DNA from 2 places in the Paenibacillus cineris genome. Region 1 is predicted to be linked to the other one. Evidence: riboswitches for the same ligand, from Rfam matches in the RefSeq annotation. Region 1 holds a riboswitch; the other holds the start of a gene.
The links. A riboswitch is a leader RNA that binds a small molecule or an ion and turns the genes downstream of it on or off. The one in region 1 is predicted to bind FMN.
Positions count from the first base shown of each region.

Region 2: linked by a shared signal. The riboswitch ahead of ribD (bifunctional diaminohydroxyphosphoribosylaminopyrimidine deaminase/5-amino-6-(5-phosphoribosylamino)uracil reductase RibD) and the one ahead of KI379_RS29920 (DMT family transporter) in region 1 are both predicted to bind FMN.

Region 1 covers NZ_BORU01000005.1:133,702-142,729, forward strand. Annotated here, with positions in the region: gene KI379_RS29910 (DUF6359 domain-containing protein) at 1-513, shown strand, start outside; gene KI379_RS29915 (S-layer homology domain-containing protein) at 716-1,822, shown strand; FMN riboswitch at 2,055-2,216, shown strand; gene KI379_RS29920 (DMT family transporter) at 2,344-3,300, shown strand; gene KI379_RS29925 (ABC transporter substrate-binding protein) at 3,749-5,614, shown strand; gene KI379_RS29930 (ABC transporter permease) at 5,726-6,736, shown strand; gene KI379_RS29935 (ABC transporter permease) at 6,738-7,574, shown strand; gene KI379_RS29940 (ABC transporter ATP-binding protein) at 7,579-8,589, shown strand; gene KI379_RS29945 (ABC transporter ATP-binding protein) at 8,576-9,028, shown strand, end outside.
Region 2 covers NZ_BORU01000001.1:3,896,923-3,905,950, reverse strand. Annotated here, with positions in the region: gene lysA (diaminopimelate decarboxylase) at 1-121, shown strand, start outside; gene KI379_RS18150 (peptidylprolyl isomerase) at 346-777, shown strand; FMN riboswitch at 962-1,133, shown strand; gene ribD (bifunctional diaminohydroxyphosphoribosylaminopyrimidine deaminase/5-amino-6-(5-phosphoribosylamino)uracil reductase RibD) at 1,548-2,657, shown strand; gene KI379_RS18140 (riboflavin synthase) at 2,759-3,424, shown strand; gene KI379_RS18135 (bifunctional 3,4-dihydroxy-2-butanone-4-phosphate synthase/GTP cyclohydrolase II) at 3,481-4,722, shown strand; gene ribH (6,7-dimethyl-8-ribityllumazine synthase) at 4,743-5,210, shown strand; gene KI379_RS18125 (segregation and condensation protein A) at 5,337-6,131, shown strand; gene scpB (SMC-Scp complex subunit ScpB) at 6,100-6,699, shown strand; gene KI379_RS18115 (DUF2953 domain-containing protein) at 6,840-7,523, shown strand; gene ytfJ (GerW family sporulation protein) at 7,645-8,112, shown strand; gene KI379_RS18105 (D-alanyl-D-alanine carboxypeptidase family protein) at 8,233-9,028, shown strand, end outside.

The sequences.
Region 1 (9,028 bases):
ACGCAGAAGGCGATCGACGATGCGCTGACCGCTCTGAAAGCGGCGGTCAGCACGTTCAAGAACGCCGTCATCCCGGTTCCTTCGGTTCCGGTCGACAAGTCGGCTCTCACTTCGGCGATTGCCTCCGCGCAGAGCATCTATGACCGGGCGGTCACAGGGGATAAGGTCGGCCAATATCCGGCATTGGCCAAGGTCCAGCTGAAGGCGGCCATTACAACCGCGAATGTGGTGTACTTAGACAATGGCGCGACGCAAAACCAGGTGGATTCGGCTGCGGCTGCACTCGGCAGCGCCGTAACCACCTTCCAGAAGAAGCTGATCACGCTGGTACCTGGTGCGGTGCAGATTACAGTGCAGGATTTGTCCATCCTCGCCAAGTACTACGGCATCCAGTCGACGGATCTCAACTGGAGCCGCGTTGCTCCGGCGGACCTGTTCAGCGAAGGCGAAATTTCGATCCGTTCGCTGGCTGCGGTAGCGCAGATGATCATCGGCAGCTGGTACGCGAAGTAAGGGGATAGAGAACCGGATGGTCCTCAAGCCCGGCTCATACGCAGTACCTTGTCTCGCATGATTCATGCGGGGATTGGGGCCGTATCGGGATGGATATGGTCGTAAGCAGCATTAGAAATCAACTGCTTGGAAAAGGATACAATCGCAGGAGCGGTGCAGGCTGCTCCTGCGATTTTCAATTCATGGAAAGAGGGCTGGACGTATGCCACGAAAACAATCTACCCGCTATGCCGCATGGGCCGTAGCCATTTGTGTCGGACTCATCGGATCAGGAACCCCCGCAAACGCTGCGGTTTCAGAAGTACGCACGGCTGGCAGCTCCCCGGTTGCCGCGGCCTCCCCGGCTATTGCGGTAACCACCGCCGCTGCGGAAGCACCTTCCTTGTCACTGGGGGTAACTTCCAATGGCTCCAAGGTGACGGTCACGGTGACCGGCGAGCAGCTGAAGGACTTGTATGCGTATGAGCTGACGCTCAGCTTTGACCCGGCGAAGCTGGCTTACCGCACCGCATCCTCTGGGACATCCGGCTTTTCGGTCGAACCGATTGTCCAAAACAACGAAATCCGCCTAGCCCACACCAAAGTAGGAAAAACAGCCGGAGACAGCGGCAAGCTCCAGCTCGCCGCCATTGAGTTTACGGCGCTGCAGGCGGCTTCGTCCCGGGTGGCTGTGGAGAGCGCCAAATTGGTGGATTCCGCTCTCCGCTCATCCGAGATGACCGTCAAGCCGGAAATCACGGTCCAACCGGGCAAAGCGGAAGGAGCGCCGGGCACTTTCCGGGATATCCGCGGCCACTGGGCGGAGCAGCCGATTCTGAATGCGGTCCAGCAGGGATGGGTCAGCGGATATCCCGACGGCACGTTTCAGCCGGGCAAGGAAGTGACCCGGGCAGAGTTCGCCAGCATGATGATGCGTGCGGTCTCGATGGGTCAGACGGCCGGCTCGCAGGCGCTGGCCTTTTCCGACGCGAAGAAAATTCCGGCCTGGGCGCTGTCTTCTATCCAGGATGCGGTGTCGCGCGGCATCATGAACGGTTATGCCGACGGCACGTTTGGGCCAAGCCGGCTCATTACCCGGGCCGAAATGGCGGCGATGACCGTCAGGGCGCTCGGTACCGGAACACCGGGCGGCACGGGAAGTTTGAATTTTGCCGACCGCGGTCAAATTCCGGCCTGGGCCAAGCCGTATATCGCATCAGCGGTGGAGAAAGGAATCATGCACGGAAGAGCGGGCAGCTTGTTCGCCCCGAACGCGCACGCAACGCGGGCTGAAGCGGTGGCCGTGATCCTGTCGGTGCTTGAGCAGTGATAAGTGCTGCCGCGAGTCCGTTCAGTGCTTGCTGCAGGCTCATCAATGCCTGTCGTCTGTCATTTTAAATGGCTGCTGATATACCGAAAAATGTCCATCTCCAGCCCCATATCCAAATTTTTAATCCATGGAAATAAAAAGCTATTAAAAAACTGAAACACTTTTGGATACATTTATGCTATAATGATGAAAACAATGTAAGTTGCATGAAAAAAAATAAAAATAAATGAATATGGATCTTCGGGGTAAGGTGAAATTCCTGACCGGCGGTGAGCGTCTCTTCTTGTGGTAAAGACGGCGTCAAGCCCGCGACTCGCAGCTTTAGCAATAAGGCGGCGACTGACCTGGTGGAAATCCAGGGCCGACGGTAAAGTCCGGATGGGAGAAGATCAAAGAATAGGCATGTGCGAAATTTTGACATTTCCGCAAGCTTATTTGATCAACCCCCGATGTGTCGATTGATGTCGATCTCGGGGGTTTTCCAATGTTGACTCCGTATTCAGGGATAGGGGAACTGGAGTATGGAAAATGTAAGCAGCAATATCAAGGTACGGCCCGCGGCAAGCGGGAAGGCCGAACGCAGCAAATCCGGCTTTTGGCTGGTCGTGCTGGGTGCAGCATTGTGGGGAGCGGATCCGCTGTTCCGGATCATTTTGCTCAAAGAACATATGACGGCAACGCAGATCGTGCTCATCGAGCATATTTTGCTGGTGCTGTTCGTCGCACCGATGCTGTGGAAACATCGGAGCGAGTTGAAAGGCCTGAAACTGCGCCATGTCGGCGCGTTGCTCTTCCTGTCGTGGGGCGGCTCGGCCGTTGCAACCATCCTGTTTACGCAGGGGCTGTCCTCCGGGAACTTGAACGCGGTCGTTCTGCTGCAGAAGCTGCAGCCGATCTTCGCCATTCTTATGGCCAAACTGCTGCTGCGTGAGAAGCTTCCGAAGCATTTCACCTGGCTGTTCATCGTGGCGCTGGCCGGAACGTATTTGTTGACCTTCGGCTTCACGTTTCCGTTCGGGCATGTGAATGATTTCGTCAAGGTCGGCAGCTTGTTCTCGCTGGGTGCCGCGGCACTGTGGGGCGGTTCCACGGTCATGGGTCGTCTGATGGTCGGAAAAATGGAGTATGAGACGGTGACTTCGCTGCGTTTCATTCTGGCGCTGCCGCTGCTGATCGGGATTACCATCAATCAGGGAGATCCTTGGCAGGTGCATACCGACGGGGGAACGCTGGCTGCAGTGTCGATCAACATGCTGGGGCAGGCGCTTCTGCCGGGACTGTTCAGCTTGATGGTGTACTATAAAGGGCTGACAACGACGAAAGCATCGGTGGCGACGCTGGCGGAACTGAGCTTCCCGATGGTGAGCGTGCTGATCAACTGGATCGTATTTCATCAGGTCGTGACGCCAACCCAAGCGGTCGGATTTATCCTGATCTGGGCGGCGCTGTTCATGATTTCCCGCAAGAGCGCGGCTTAAAGCTTGCAAGCAGCCAGTCCAGGATTTGAAGACGCAATTTTATATAGGTTTGAAAAGCGGTTCCTGCTGATGGCAGGGGCCGTTTTTATTTGGAAGGGAAGGGCAAACCGTGCGAAGGATTTCAGTAACTTTTTTTCAGCACATTTAAAAAATAAATCAGTCATCATTTCCAAGCGATCCCTCATACATTTTACGGAAAGCGCTTGCAGAACACGTTTTAGCCGCATGAGTCCGTCAGCCCGCTCCGTACTTTTCGTGAAGGGGTATGCGGTTTCCTCGGAATGAAGAGGTTTGATTTCTTCGGATCCATGGGGCACGAACCTTCCGATCTGAAGACGTGAAATCTGCATCACGCTTGCATGTATATAAAATGAGCTAAAGGCGAAGTGCTGTCCCTGTCTTAGTTCAATTTATGTAGATGTGAATTGGAGGAAATGGGGGAGTTTACATGAAGCTGAAATTAGCTTCCAAGCCGCTCATGGCCCTTTTCGTGGCGGCGACCGTGATGATCGCGGGCTGCCAGACCGTGCAGCCGCCTTCCGCAACGGGAACGACGACGCCGCCGGCGCAAGGGGAAACCAAGCCGGCCGATCAGGGAGAAAAAGCCACGGAGCCGGCGACGACCGAGCCCGCGGCGAACCAGCCAGCAACGAGCGGAGACGCCAAAGAAACGCCGAGAAATGAAACCCTTTACATTAACGGAATTCAATGGGGGCCGCCATCCAACTTCAACCTGCTGAGCGGCAATCCGGCCTTCCCGATCAACTATGGTAACTCGAGAGAGTTGGTCTACGAGACGCTGTTTATGATCAATCAGCTGGACGGCAAGCTGGAGCCGCTGCTCGGCACCAAATACGAGTGGACCGACGACATGACATTGCATATCGAGCTGAATAAGGACGCTAAGTGGAGCGACGGCAAGCCGTTTACGTCCGATGACGTTGTGTACACCTACCAGCTCGGCAAAAAATACGACATCAACTGGAGCAACTATTGGGCGTACATTGCGGATGTCACAGCGGACGGCCCGAATGCGGTCAAGATCATGCTGAACAAAGACAACCCGAACCGTCTGACGGTGCTTGACAGCATCGAGCTGATCCCGATGATGCCCAAGCATATTTGGGAAGAAATCGAGAAGAAGTCAAACAACGATCTGGCGACGATCCGCAAGGAAGTCAACGCCAATCCGGTAGCCACCGGCCCTTACAAAATCTACTTCTACAACGACCAGAAAATCACGATTGTGCGCGACGACAATTACTGGGGCAAATCGCTCTTCGGCAAGCTGCCTGCTCCGAAATATATTACGCACGTCATCTACAAGGATAACGCCGCCGGCGATTTGGCCTTCAAGAGCGGGCAGGTGGACGTCTCCCAGCAGTTCATCCCGCAGGTATGGAACATGTGGAAGAACGGCGCTCCGATCAAGACCTATCTGAAAGACGCCCCTTATTACGTCCCGGGCTCCATGCCGTCGATCTTCTTTAATTTCTCGAAAAAGGGGCTGGATAACCCGGATGTCCGCCGCGCGATCGCGATGAGCATCGATTACAAGAAAATTTCCGACCTCGCGATGAGCGGCTACTCGGCAGCGATGCAGCCGTCCCTGACGCTGAACACGGACGCGGAGTCCAAATACGTCGATCAGGCTGCGATCAAATCGCTGCAGTGGACGACCGACGTCAAGGCGGCCAACGAGCTGCTCGACAGCATCGGCGCCAAAAAAGGCAAGGACGGCATCCGTGTGCTGAACGGCACCCGCCTCGGGCCATTTGAAGTGGAATGCCCGTACGGCTGGTCCGACTGGAATGCGGCGCTGGAGATCGTGGCCCAGAGCGCGAAAGCGATCGGCATCGAAATCCGCACGAAGTTCCCGGAAGCGCCGGTATGGACGAACGACCTGCAAACCGGCAAGTTCGACATCATCATGAACACGCCTGCGGGCGGCGTCAATCCGAGCCAGCCGTGGAGCAGAGCGCATGACATCATGTATTCCAAGGAAGTGGCTCCGCTCGGCGAAATGGCGTTCTGGAACTGGGGCCGTTACAAAAACGACAAGGCCGACCAAATTATCGACAAAATTCCGAGCGTCACCGATCAGGCCGAGCTCAAAACCCTGTACACGGATTTGACGAAAATCTGGCTGACCGACATTCCGTCCATTCCGCTCATGTACCGTCCGTGGGTGTTCCATACGGTCAATGAATCGGTATGGAAAGGCTTCCCCGTCGACGGAGACGGAAGCAACATTCCTCCGCAAATCGCCATGGACGGGGCGGGCATCCGGGCGCTGTACCAGATCCACAACTAAGCCCAAGGAAGCGGCCTGCATGGGAGGCTACCGGCACTGCCGGAGCGCCATGCGGGCCCTCTTTTCCAAGACGCATCCACCGCCGATCCAAAGATCAAGGGAGGGACCTTCTTGAATGCCTATGCCAAATATTTCGTAAAAAAGCTGTTCTGGTACCTGGTGACGCTCGTCATTGCCGTTTCCCTGAATTTTTTCCTTCCGCGCATGATCGAGGGGAATCCCGTCGCCATGATCGTATCACAGATGACCAAAGGGATGACGGACAGCGATACGATCAAACGGGTCTATGAGACGTTCATTCAGGAGTTTGGTGTTGACAAGCCGCTCTGGCAGCAGTTTCTGATCTATGTCCAAAACCTGTTTACCGGCAACCTCGGCACCTCGTTCGGCCTGTATCCGAAAAAGGTGACGGACATCCTGGCTTCAGCGGTGCCGTGGACGATCGGCCTGCAGCTGCCGGCGATTCTGGTAGGCTGGATTCTGGGCAACGTGCTCGGAGCCGTGGCTGCTTATAAAAAAGGCGTGTTCGACAAGGTGATTTTTCCGGTAGCCCTGTTTGTGAACTCGATTCCCTTTTTTACGCTGGCCATCATCATGCTGTACGTATTCGCCCTGACGCTGGGGTGGTTCCCGCTGTCCGGAGGGTATGATTTTCAAATGATTCCGCAGCTCAGCTTCGAATTTATCGGCTCGGTCATCCGCCATCATACGCTGCCATTCCTCTCGATCGTGCTTGTCACCATCGGCGGCCAGGCGATCGGGATGCGGGAAATGTCCATTTACGAGCTGAATGCCGACTATGTGCTGTACAGCAAGCTGCTTGGGATCCGCGATTCGCGCATCTCGAGATATGTGTTCCGGAACGCCATGCTTCCCCAAATTACCGGACTGGCTTTGTCCATCGGCACGATGGTGGGCGGTTCGCTCATCTGCGAAATCGTGTTCAGCTACCCGGGCATCGGCACCTGGCTGTTTACGGCCATCCGCCAGCTCGATTATCCGCTCATTTCCGGCTGTACGCTGCTGATCGCGCTCTCTGTTCTGCTGGCTAACTTTACGATTGATATCATTTACGGTTTTATCGATCCGCGGATCAAAGCCTCGCAAATGGAGGACCAGTAATATGAAAAACTCCTTCAACATTCTCATCAAGTCCCCCAAATTCATGCTGGGGGCGGGAATATTCATCGTTATGCTGGCGCTGGTGCTCATCTTCCCGATGATCAACAAAAAGGATCCGCTGGAGATGATCGCCCTGGCGTTTCAGCCGCCGAGTTCGCAGCTGTGGCTCGGTTCGGACAATTTCGGGCGGGATCTGTTCCTGGAGCTGATGTACGGCATCCAGACCTCGATCCGGGTCGGTCTCATCGCAGGCGTGTTCGCCACGGCCATCGGACTCATTATCGGCCTTGCTTCCGGCTACATCGGCGGTATCGTGGATAACTTGCTGACGTCGATCACGAACATTTTTATCGTCATTCCGTCGTTTATTATTCTGATCCTCATCTCGGTCAGCATCAACTCGCGCAGCTCGCTCGTGACGGCGATCATTATCGGTATCACCAGCTGGCCGTGGACGGCCCGGGCCGTACGGGCGCAGACCAGCTCGCTCCGCAACCGGGATCATGTCCATATCGCCAAAATTTCCGGACACAGCACGCCCCGGATCATCGTTTTTGAAATTTTGCCCTATATCGCGTCTTATGTCGTCATGGCGTTCGTGCTGCAGACCGCGTCCGGCATTCTGTCGGAGGCCTCCATCTCGATGCTGGGGCTCGGGCCGTACAACACGATCTCCCTCGGCATCATCATGAACTGGGCGCTCGTTTTCGAGGCGCCGGTGGCGGGGGCATGGTGGGCGTTTATCCCTGCGGCGCTGTCAATCGCGCTGATCACGTTCTCGTTGTATATGATGAACACGGGCATGGACGAAATTTTTAATCCGAAAATAAGGAGCTAGGCCGATGACTACAAACATTCTGGAAGTTAGCGGACTGAAAACCTATTATAAAACCCGGCTTAAGGAAAAAGTGTTTGCCGTCGACGGCGTCGATTTCGTGCTGGAAGATGGGAAGACGCTCGGCATCGCCGGCGAATCCGGCTGCGGCAAGTCGACGCTGGCGCTGAGCCTGATGGGATTTTATTTTCCGCCGCTCCATTACGGCAGCGGTTCGATCCAAATTCACGGCCGCGACATTATGAAGCTGAGCAAGGAGCAGCTGCGCACGCAAATTTCCGGGCGGGAAATCGCGTATATTCCCCAGGCGGCCATGAATGCCCTCAATCCGACGCTGCGGATCATCCGCTTCATTGAGGATATCATGAAGGAGCACCGGCCAGAGCTGACCAAGAAGCAGGTGTGGGACATGGCCGTCGAGCGCTTTGAAACGCTGAACCTGTCGCCGAAGGTGCTGCGCTCGTATCCGAATGAGCTCTCCGGGGGCATGAAACAGCGGACGGTCATTGCGATTTCCACCATTCTGAATCCGAAGGTGCTGATCGCCGACGAACCGACGTCTGCGCTGGACGTAACGTCGCAGAAGGCGGTCATCAAGCTGATGAAGGACCTGCTCAACAAGCAGTTCATCCGCTCGCTGGTATTCATCACGCATGAGCTGCCGCTCTTGTACCACGTCACCGACGACATTATGGTCATGTACGCGGGAGAAATCGTGGAGCGCGGCACGGCCGAGCAGATGATCTTTGATCCGCTGCATCCGTACACGAAGAAGCTGATGGGTTCCATCATCGTTCCGGAGGAGGGGATGAAGGGGCACAAGCTGGCGGCCATTCCGGGCACACCGCCGAATTTGAAGCATGTGCCTGCCGGCTGCCGGTTTGCCGAGCGGTGCTCTTACGCCCAAGATATTTGCAGGCAAAACAATGTGGCGGTGCAGGAAGTGGAGGGCCGCCAGTACCGGTGCCATTTTGACACAGGAACGCTGAAGGAGTGGTATGCGAATGAGCAGTCGTGACCTGTTGATCCGCGGCAGAGGCATTACAAAAGTATTCGGATACGGGGCGGCCAAAACGACCGCGGTCGATACGGTGGACTTCGATTTTCATAAAGGCGAAATCATTTCCATCGTCGGCGAGAGCGGCAGCGGCAAAACCACCCTTGCCAAAATCATCATGGGTCTCTTAAAGGAGTCGGGGGGCAGCATCGATTACAAAGGACAACCGAGAGTGCTGCGCCGCCATGCTGACCGGAAAAAGTACTGGAAAGACATTCAGGCGATTTTTCAGGACCCGTTCTCGTCCTTTAACCTGTTCCAGCGGGTAGAGAAGCTGCTGCTCAGCTGCATCCGGCTGCAGGGGCTGAAGCTCACCAAGGATGAGCAGTTCAATAAAATGAAAGAGGCCTGCTCTTTCGTCAACCTGAAGTTCGAGGAGCTGTACAACAAGTATCCATTC
Region 2 (9,028 bases), on a different contig from region 1:
GGCGGTCGTATTCGTGAACCAAGGTCAAAGCGACCTGGTCGTTCGCCGCGAGAGCCTTCAGGATATCATCGGCCACGATGTCATTCCTGAGCGGATCGCAAAGCAGGCTGTGCTTAAGTAAGGAGATGCATTAAGGGGGCAGGCGCTGTTCGCCAGCGCCTCTGGTAAATGAATTGGTGCGCAGTATAAAGGATCATCTCTGTATTGGGGAATGCAGAGGGGTCCTTTTGCGCGTTTATAGAACGAGGAGAAATGCGGAATTATTTTGCTTCGCCCGGGATTTCATAGTAAACTAGAAGATGTCTGTTAACACTCAGGAAAGACATGAAAGGAGTCATTGACATAATGGCCAAGCAAGCAAAAATCACTCTTGAAAACGGCGGCGAAGTGCTGCTCGATCTGTTTGAAAAAGACGCTCCGAACACGGTGGCGAACTTTGAAAAACTGGCAAACTCCGGTTTTTACAACGGTCTGGTGTTCCACCGCGTCATTCCGGGATTCGTTGCGCAGGGCGGATGCCCGAACGGCACCGGTACCGGCGGCCCTGGCTACACAATCAACTGTGAAATCAACCCGAACAAACACGAGCGCGGATCGCTGGCGATGGCACATGCCGGCCGCAACACCGGCGGAAGCCAGTTCTACATCTGCTACCAGCCGCAGCCGCATCTCGACGGACAGCATACCGTATTCGGCAAAGTGACGAAGGGCATGGAATACGTCGACGCGTTCCAAGGCCGCGACGTGATGAAGACGGTCGAAGTATACGAAGCTTAATCTGCGAGTCGCGCACGATTTATCAGCCGCTTTCCCTGTTTCAAAGAGGGACAAGCGGCTTTTTGTTCTGGGCCGGGAAAAGGGGCGTATTGATTTTTTGATGAGGCAGTGTTAACATTTCCTAGTATAGATGGGGCTTCCACTAGGCAGCCATTCCATCTGGCAATTGCATATTAATATTGGTTATATCCTTCGGGGCAGGGTGAAATTCCCTACCGGCGGTGATGATGCGGCAGCCGATCAGTTCTGGCGCCCGTCTCAGTCCGTGACCCGGACGCTTCGTTTGACGCTGAGCGTGCGGTGGACCTGGTGCAAATCCGGGACCGACAGTATAGTCTGGATGGGAGAAGGAGAGAAAGCGTGCACTTCAGTTCGGAGTGCAGCTGTCCAATAAGATGTCACGTGTACGTGGTTGTTTTCACATAGTAGAAGGTTGTCCCTGGAGGGACGGCTTCTGTTTACTGATGACTTTACGCTACCGATGACTTATTTGGCTGATCCTGATTATTGGGATTCTGCAGCCTTATTGGAGTGTATCTGACTTGTCTCTCACAGCCCCGAGGATGGTTTAAGCCATCCCGGGGCTTTTTGCTTTTTTACAAAGACCTAGGGATCCCTGAAGAGTACCGGTTTGAACAGCGCGGAGCCAAAGCTGTGCATGGTAAAGTGATTTACCATGGAAATTCCAACATGCGAAGTATCCGCAAAGCGCTCGAAGCCGAGACTTAGCTTTGAGGGGATGTCCCGATTCCGAACAAGGGGGGAGATGAATGGACGGCATCATCAACGATGAATTTTATATGGCGCTTGCGCTTGATATGGCGGAACGGGCACAGGGTCAGACCGGAATCAATCCGGTTGTCGGCTGCGTTGTCGTTAAAGACGGGGCTATGGTTGGGCTTGGCACGCATTTGCAGCGGGGAACCGCTCATGCGGAAGTACATGCGCTGAATATGGCGGGTGACCGTGCGGAAGGGAGTACGGTCTATGTAACGCTGGAGCCCTGCAGCCATTACGGAAAAACGCCGCCATGCAGCGAACGCCTTATACGCGAGAAGGTGAAGCGGGTCGTCGTGGCCTGCGAAGATCCCAACCCCCAGGTGGCGGGCAGAGGAATCGATCTGCTCCGCCGAAGCGGGATTGAGGTGGAGGTTGGGCTGCTCGGTGACAGGTCCCGCCGCTTGAACGAAAAGTTTATCAAGTATATTACAACCGGGCTTCCCTATGTGACGGTCAAGACAGCAAGCACGCTGGACGGGCGCATCGCGGCCGAATCGGGAGACAGTAAATGGATCACGAACGAAGCGGCCAGGGAGCAGGTTCATACGCTCCGCCACCGGCATCAAGGGATTATGGTTGGTGTAAATACGGTGATCGCGGACAATCCGCAGCTGACCACCCGGCTGCAGGGCGCCATCGGTCTGAATCCTGTGCGGATCATCGTCGATTCCTTGCTGCGGATACCGCTTGAGTCGAAGGTGGTTCGGGATGGAGCTGCGCCGACCGTCATTTTGACGACGGAACGCGCCGATCTGGATAAGGCGGAAGCCCTTAAGAAGATCGGCGTAGAAACGATCCGCTGCGGATCAGGCCCGCAGGTCGATCTTCGCCTGGCGATGCAGGAGCTGGGCAAACGTGAGATCGGTTCGATTCTGGTGGAAGGCGGCGGCCGGCTGAACGGTGCCTTGCTGGAGGCCCGGCTGATCGACCGGATCGTGCTCTATTTCGCACCGAAAATCGTTGGAGGTCCGGCGGCCCCCGTCAACTTCTCGCTGCGTGGCGCCGACAAGATGGCGGACGCCGTCCGGCTAGAAGACGTAGAGACCGAAGTGCTCGGGGATAACGTCTGTATCAGCGGAAAGCCGGTTTGGCCGGCATGACCTGATCCGGAAAAACGATACTTAACTTTTTAAGGCTGCACACGGTTAACGATATGAATCGTATGAAATACTTCTTTACAGGACAGAAAGGAGCGGTTGCGATGTTTACCGGTTTGGTTGAAGAGGTCGGCGTCATGCGGGGTGTCTCCAGCAAAGGGGAAGCGATGATCCTGCATATTGAGGCCTCCCGGATTATGGGCGATCTCAAAATCGGGGACAGCGTCTCAGTCAATGGCGTCTGCCTCACGGCTGTCGAGATTGGAGCCCGTTCGTTCGCGGTGGACGTCATGCCGCAAACGTACCGCCACTCCAACTTGAAATCGCTGGGGGCCGGAAGCCGGGTGAATTTGGAGCGCGCCATGCAGGTGGGTGCCCGCTTCGGCGGACATATCGTGCAGGGACATGCCGACGGGACGGGGACGATCCGGGCGATGGACCGGGATCAGAATGCGGTGTTGATCGAAGTGGAGCCGGAAGATACCGCCCTGCTCCGCTACATCATCCCGCAAGGATCTATTACCCTGGACGGCATCAGCTTGACGGTGGTCAAGACGAGCGCCACAACATTCACCGTTTCCATTATCCCGCATACGCTTGCGGAGACAAGTCTGGCAGACAAAAAGCCCGGAAATGCGCTGAATCTGGAATGCGACATTCTCGGGAAATATGTGGACCATTTGCTTCACTACCGAACAGGGGAAGGGAACGGGCGTCCTGAACCTTCGGGAATCAGCATGGAGCTGCTAGCACAACACGGATTTGCATGAGGCAGGCAAGAGGACAGAAAGGCCAATAAGCCCATGCAGGAATAGGAGGGAAACCCATGAAGGAGGATTTTGTGTTTGACCGCATTGAAGATGCCGTGTCCGACTTGTCGGCAGGCAAGGTCGTCATCGTCGTAGACGACGAGGACCGCGAGAACGAAGGCGATTTTATCGCCTTGGCAGATCAGGCAACGCCTGAAGTCATCAACTTCATGATCACGGAAGGACGCGGACTGGTCTGCATGCCGATTACCGAGGAAAGAGCCGCTGAGCTCGGCCTGAAGCCGATGGTATCGAACAATACGGACCATCACGGCACGGCTTTTACTGTCTCCATCGACCACAAGGAGACGACAACGGGCATCTCCGCCTATGAGCGGTCCCTGACCGCCAAAGCGCTCGCCGATCCGGAAGCGACCGCAGCCGATTTCCGGCGCCCCGGCCACATGTTTCCGCTGATTGCCAAAACCGGCGGCGTGCTCCGGCGCGCCGGTCATACTGAAGCGGCGGTAGATCTCGCCCGTCTCAGCGGATCGTTCCCGGCCGGGGTGATCTGCGAGATTATCAAAGAGGACGGGACGATGGCACGGCTCCCGGACCTGGTGCAGATCGCCAAAAAACATGGCCTCAAGCTGATCAGCATCAAGGATTTGATCCAATACCGCAACAATAAGGAAAAGCTCGTTACCCGCGAGGTTTCGGTGCGGATGCCGACGGACTTCGGCGAGTTCCAGGTCGTCGCCTATACGAATGCGGTGGACAATAAAGAGCATTTGGCGCTCGTCAAAGGGGACATCGCATCCGGGGAGCCGGTGCTCACCCGCGTCCATTCCGAATGCCTGACAGGGGACGTGTTCCATTCCCATCGCTGCGATTGCGGTCCGCAGTTTGAAGCCGCACTCCGGCAGATCAACGAAGAAGGCCGCGGCGTGCTGCTGTACATGCGCCAGGAGGGCCGCGGCATCGGGCTCCTTAACAAGCTGAGAGCCTATAAGCTCCAGGAAGAGGGCCTTGATACGGTCGATGCCAACCTGAAGCTAGGATTCCCCGCGGATCTTCGCGATTACGGCATCGGAGCTCAAATATTGAAAGATCTCGGCATCCGCCAAATTCGGCTGCTGACGAACAATCCGCGCAAAATCAAAGGCCTGGAGGGCTACGGGCTGGAAATCGTCGAGCGCGTGCCGATCCAAATGCAGGCCAATAAGGACAACGAGAACTACTTGCATACGAAGCAAATGAAGCTGGGGCACATGCTGAAATTTGAGCAGCCCGATTCATTGACGACGACTACCGAATAATTACAGGAGGCTGATGAAGCATGGCACACATTTTTGAAGGAAATTTGGTATCCGAAGGATTAAAATACGGCATCGTGGTTGGAAGATTCAATGAGTTTATCACCAGCAAGCTGCTGGGCGGCGCACTCGACGGACTGAAGCGGCACGGCGCCAAGGAAGAAGAAGTGGACGTGGCGTGGGTTCCGGGCGCTTTCGAAATCCCGCTGATTGCCCAGAAGATGGCCGAAAGCGGCAAGTACGACGCCGTCATTACGCTCGGCACGGTTATCCGGGGGTCAACCTCCCATTACGACTACGTGTGCAACGAGGTGGCCAAAGGCGTGGCGGCGATCAACCTGAAAACCGGCGTTCCTACCATTTTCGGCGTCTTGACGACAGAGAACATCGAGCAGGCGGTGGAACGAGCCGGAACGAAGGCTGGAAACAAAGGATACGATGCTGCGGTGGCGGCAATTGAAATGGCCAACTTGACGAAACAGTTAAAATAGTGCTTATTTAATGTAGTACCCTTTTTTACGGGTACTGCATTTTTTATTTCCGCAAAGTGCCTTACGGGGCCCATTGCGACACAGCCCCGCTTGGCGGGCGTACTTTATGTGACGGGAGGATAAGCTGTGAACACCGTATTATACAAGCTGGAGACGTTTGAAGGTCCGCTTGATTTGCTGTTGCACCTGATTGACAAAGCGGAAATCGACATCCAGGATATCCCCGTCAGTGAGATTACCGATCAATATATGGAATATTTGCAGAGCATGCAGGAGCTCGAATTGGATATCACCAGTGAGTTTCTGGTTATGGCGGCCACGCTGCTGTCGATCAAGAGCAAGCTCCTGCTGCCGAAGCCTCCGGTATTTGAAATGGACGAGTTTGACTTTTATGAAGAAGAAGAAATCGATCCGCGGGCGGAGCTCGTGCAGAAGCTGATCGAATACCGCAAATATAAAGGGATTGCCAAGCATTTGCAGGAAAAGGAATTTGAACGGAGCCTGATCTACTCCAAGGAGCCGGAGGATTTGACGCCGTGGGTGCCGCGCGTGTCGGACAATCCGGTCAAAGGCCTGCACGCCTCCGATTTGGTCGCGGCCTTTCAGAAGGCGCTGCGCAAGGCGTCGAAGCGGACCAGCTACGCCAAAATCCAGCGGGACGAAATTTCGGTGAAGGATCGCATCCGCGAGGTGGTGAATGCCCTGGAATCCAGCGGGCCCGGCGGCAAGCTATTGTTTTCCAAGCTGCTGCATGATGAGATGGTACGGCATGAAATCGTCGTGACGTTTCTGGCCATTTTGGAGCTGATGAAGATGAAACAAATTATTTGTTATCAGGAAAAGCTGTTCGACGACATTGTGATGGAATGGAAAGGGGGAGGTCTCTCGAATGGACTTTCCGACATTGAAATCGATTATTGAGGGTCTGCTCTTTTTGGCGGGGGATGAAGGGCTGACGGCCAAGCAGATTGCCGAGGTCGTCGAGCACCGGCCCGAGCTGGTGACCGATGCCCTGGAGGAAATGAAGGAGGATTTTGTCAGGGAGAAAAGGGGGATCCAGGTCGTCCAGATTGCCGGCAGCTATCAGCTGGCTACGCTGCCCGATCACGCCCCGTATTTTGAGCGGCTCGCTTATTCCCCATCCCGATCCTCGCTGTCGCAGGCGGCACTCGAGACGCTGGCCATCGTGGCCTACCGGCAGCCGATTACCCGGGTGGAAATCGAAGAGATCCGCGGCGTCAAATCCGAGCGGGCGATCCAGACGCTGGTCAACAAGGACCTGATCGAGGAGACGGGACGGGCGGAGGCGATCGGACGTCCGATTTTGTACGGTACGACCAAGTCGTTCCTCGATTACTTTGGCCTGCCGAATATTCAGGCGCTCCCGGAGCCGGCCATTTTTGAAGATACGGATAATCTGGAGGAAGAAACCCAGCTCTTGTTCGAGAAGCTGGACGGAAAACAGCTGACGTTTGACGATGTGCCGTAAAACTGCATAAATAACAAGACCCATCCGGATTCCCCGGGTGGGTCTTTGGCGTTCAAAAAAAGCTTGTGGCCGAATCTTTTCCATTGGGGAATGCCATACTATGCACAGGAAGATTTATGGACAGACTTGGGGGTTTATACGTGTGGATTGTAGTCGCCATTATTGTTCTCCTGATCATTCTGCTGGTTGCCGTCATAATGTCAAGCATTACCATTACATTATGGTACAGCAAGCATAATAAGGATGACAAGGCCGTATTGGACGTCAAGATGCTGTATGGAATCGTAAAGATGCATTATGAAATGCCTTCCCTGGTGTTTGCCAATATGAAAAAGGGCTTTATGCTCCGGCTTGAGAGCAAAAACAGTTTCCGTAACGGCCAAACCGTCGGAAAAGCGCATATTAACAAAAGACGGCTGGACCATTGGGCAGATGAAGTGAGAATTATGCTCCAGTCGACGGCTTCTTTAAAGGAATGGTTTTACCGTACCATGCAGCATGTAAACATCATGAAGCTGGATTGGTCCACCAATTTATCAACCGGCGATGCAGCATGGACTGCGATTGCAACGGGAACCGTGTGGGGGCTCAAAACGACCCTGGTGGGCTGGCTCTCCTTTAAAGTACGCATGCGAAACAATCCAAGGCTCTTTGTCGTTCCGGTGTTTAAGGATGAGCCGCAGTTTGCCACTGAGCTGTCCTGCGTCGCCCGCATATCCTGCGGTTATGCCTTGTATGCCGGCATCATGTTGATGGCCCGAATTCTCAAAGTACCGGGAGGTCCGATCCATTGGTTCCGATTGGCCAAACAGGTTCTGCGATAACAAAGGCTTACTTAATTTAACGGTACCGGCCGCACAGGCGGGACTACATACTTCAAAGGGATATGGGCAAGCTAACATCTGTGGCTCAGAGCTTATTATCAACACACTAGGAGGAATCAACATGGCAGAGCATCCGATTCAAGGCTTAATGCAGACTGCGATGGAAAACATCAAAGGCATGGTTGATGTCAACACAATCGTCGGCGACCCTGTAGAAACTCCTGACGGCAGCGTCATCCTTCCGATCAGTAAGGTGGGCTTTGGCTTTGCCGCAGGGGGAAGTGATTTTAACGCGGATGATATCAGTAAAAGCGTGAGCGCGGCTCCCGGACATGAATCCAAGTCCTTGCCGTTTGGCGGGGGCAGCGGCGGCGGAGTATCGATTCGTCCGATCGCATTTCTCGTTGTCGGCAAAGCAGGCGTGAATATCGTTCCGCTCGATAATCAAACGCATTTATTCGAGAAATTAATTGATTCCGCACCGTCTATGGTGGATAAAATCACGTCGATGTTCCAAACGAATACGCAAACGGGTGCTGTCAATCCAGCCCAAACGACGACTTCGGAGATCAATCCTTCATTGTTTTAAGCCTGTGCCAATCCCTTCCGTCAGCCGGGAGGGATTTTTTATGGTTTGCACGTTTGGCATACCCGAGTTAGGCCAAGCATATACTTGTACAAGATTTTCTGAACCGAAAGGAAAGATAACATGTGGATCAAGCATAAACGAATATGGAGCTGGATTGCGGTCATCACACTCATCGCCAGCGGCTTTGCCGGTACAAGCCGGGCATCGGCCGCGAAAAATTTACCCGCTCTCGGCACCCACGCTCAGGCCGCAGCCTTGATCGATGTCACTTCAGGCAGGCTGCTGTATTCCAGCCACGGGGACGATGAGCTCCGGATCGCCAGCCTGACGAAAATCATGACCGCCATCGTAGCGATTGAGCATGGCAAGCTGGACAGCGAAGTGAAGGTCAGCAAAAACGCCTTTGGCAAAGAAGGGTCTTCCATCTATCTCAAGCTGGGGGAAGAAATGACCCTGGAAAATATGCTGTACGGGCTGATGCTGCGTTCAGGCAATGACGCGGCCACGGCGATTGCCGAGCACGTCGGCGGTTCTGTGGAGGGGTTTGTCTATTTGATGAACGAGAAAGCCCGTATGCTGGGCCTTTCCCATTCGCATTTTATGAATCCGCACGGACTGGACGAGGAAGGCCATTATTCATCGGCCAATGATTTGGCCAAGCTGACGGCATATGCCCTGCATAATCCGGTTTTTAAGGAAATCGTGAAGACGCCGACGAAGAAGGTTCCGAATCCGAATGAATCCTGGGACTACAAATGGGATAACAAAAATAAAATGCTCCGCCTTTATGAAGGAGCGGACGGAGTCAAGACCGGCTATACCAAAAAGGCGTTCCGCTGCCTGGTCAGCTCGGCGACCCGCAACGGCCAGCAGCTGGTCGCCGTGACACTGAACGACGGGGACGACTGGAACGACC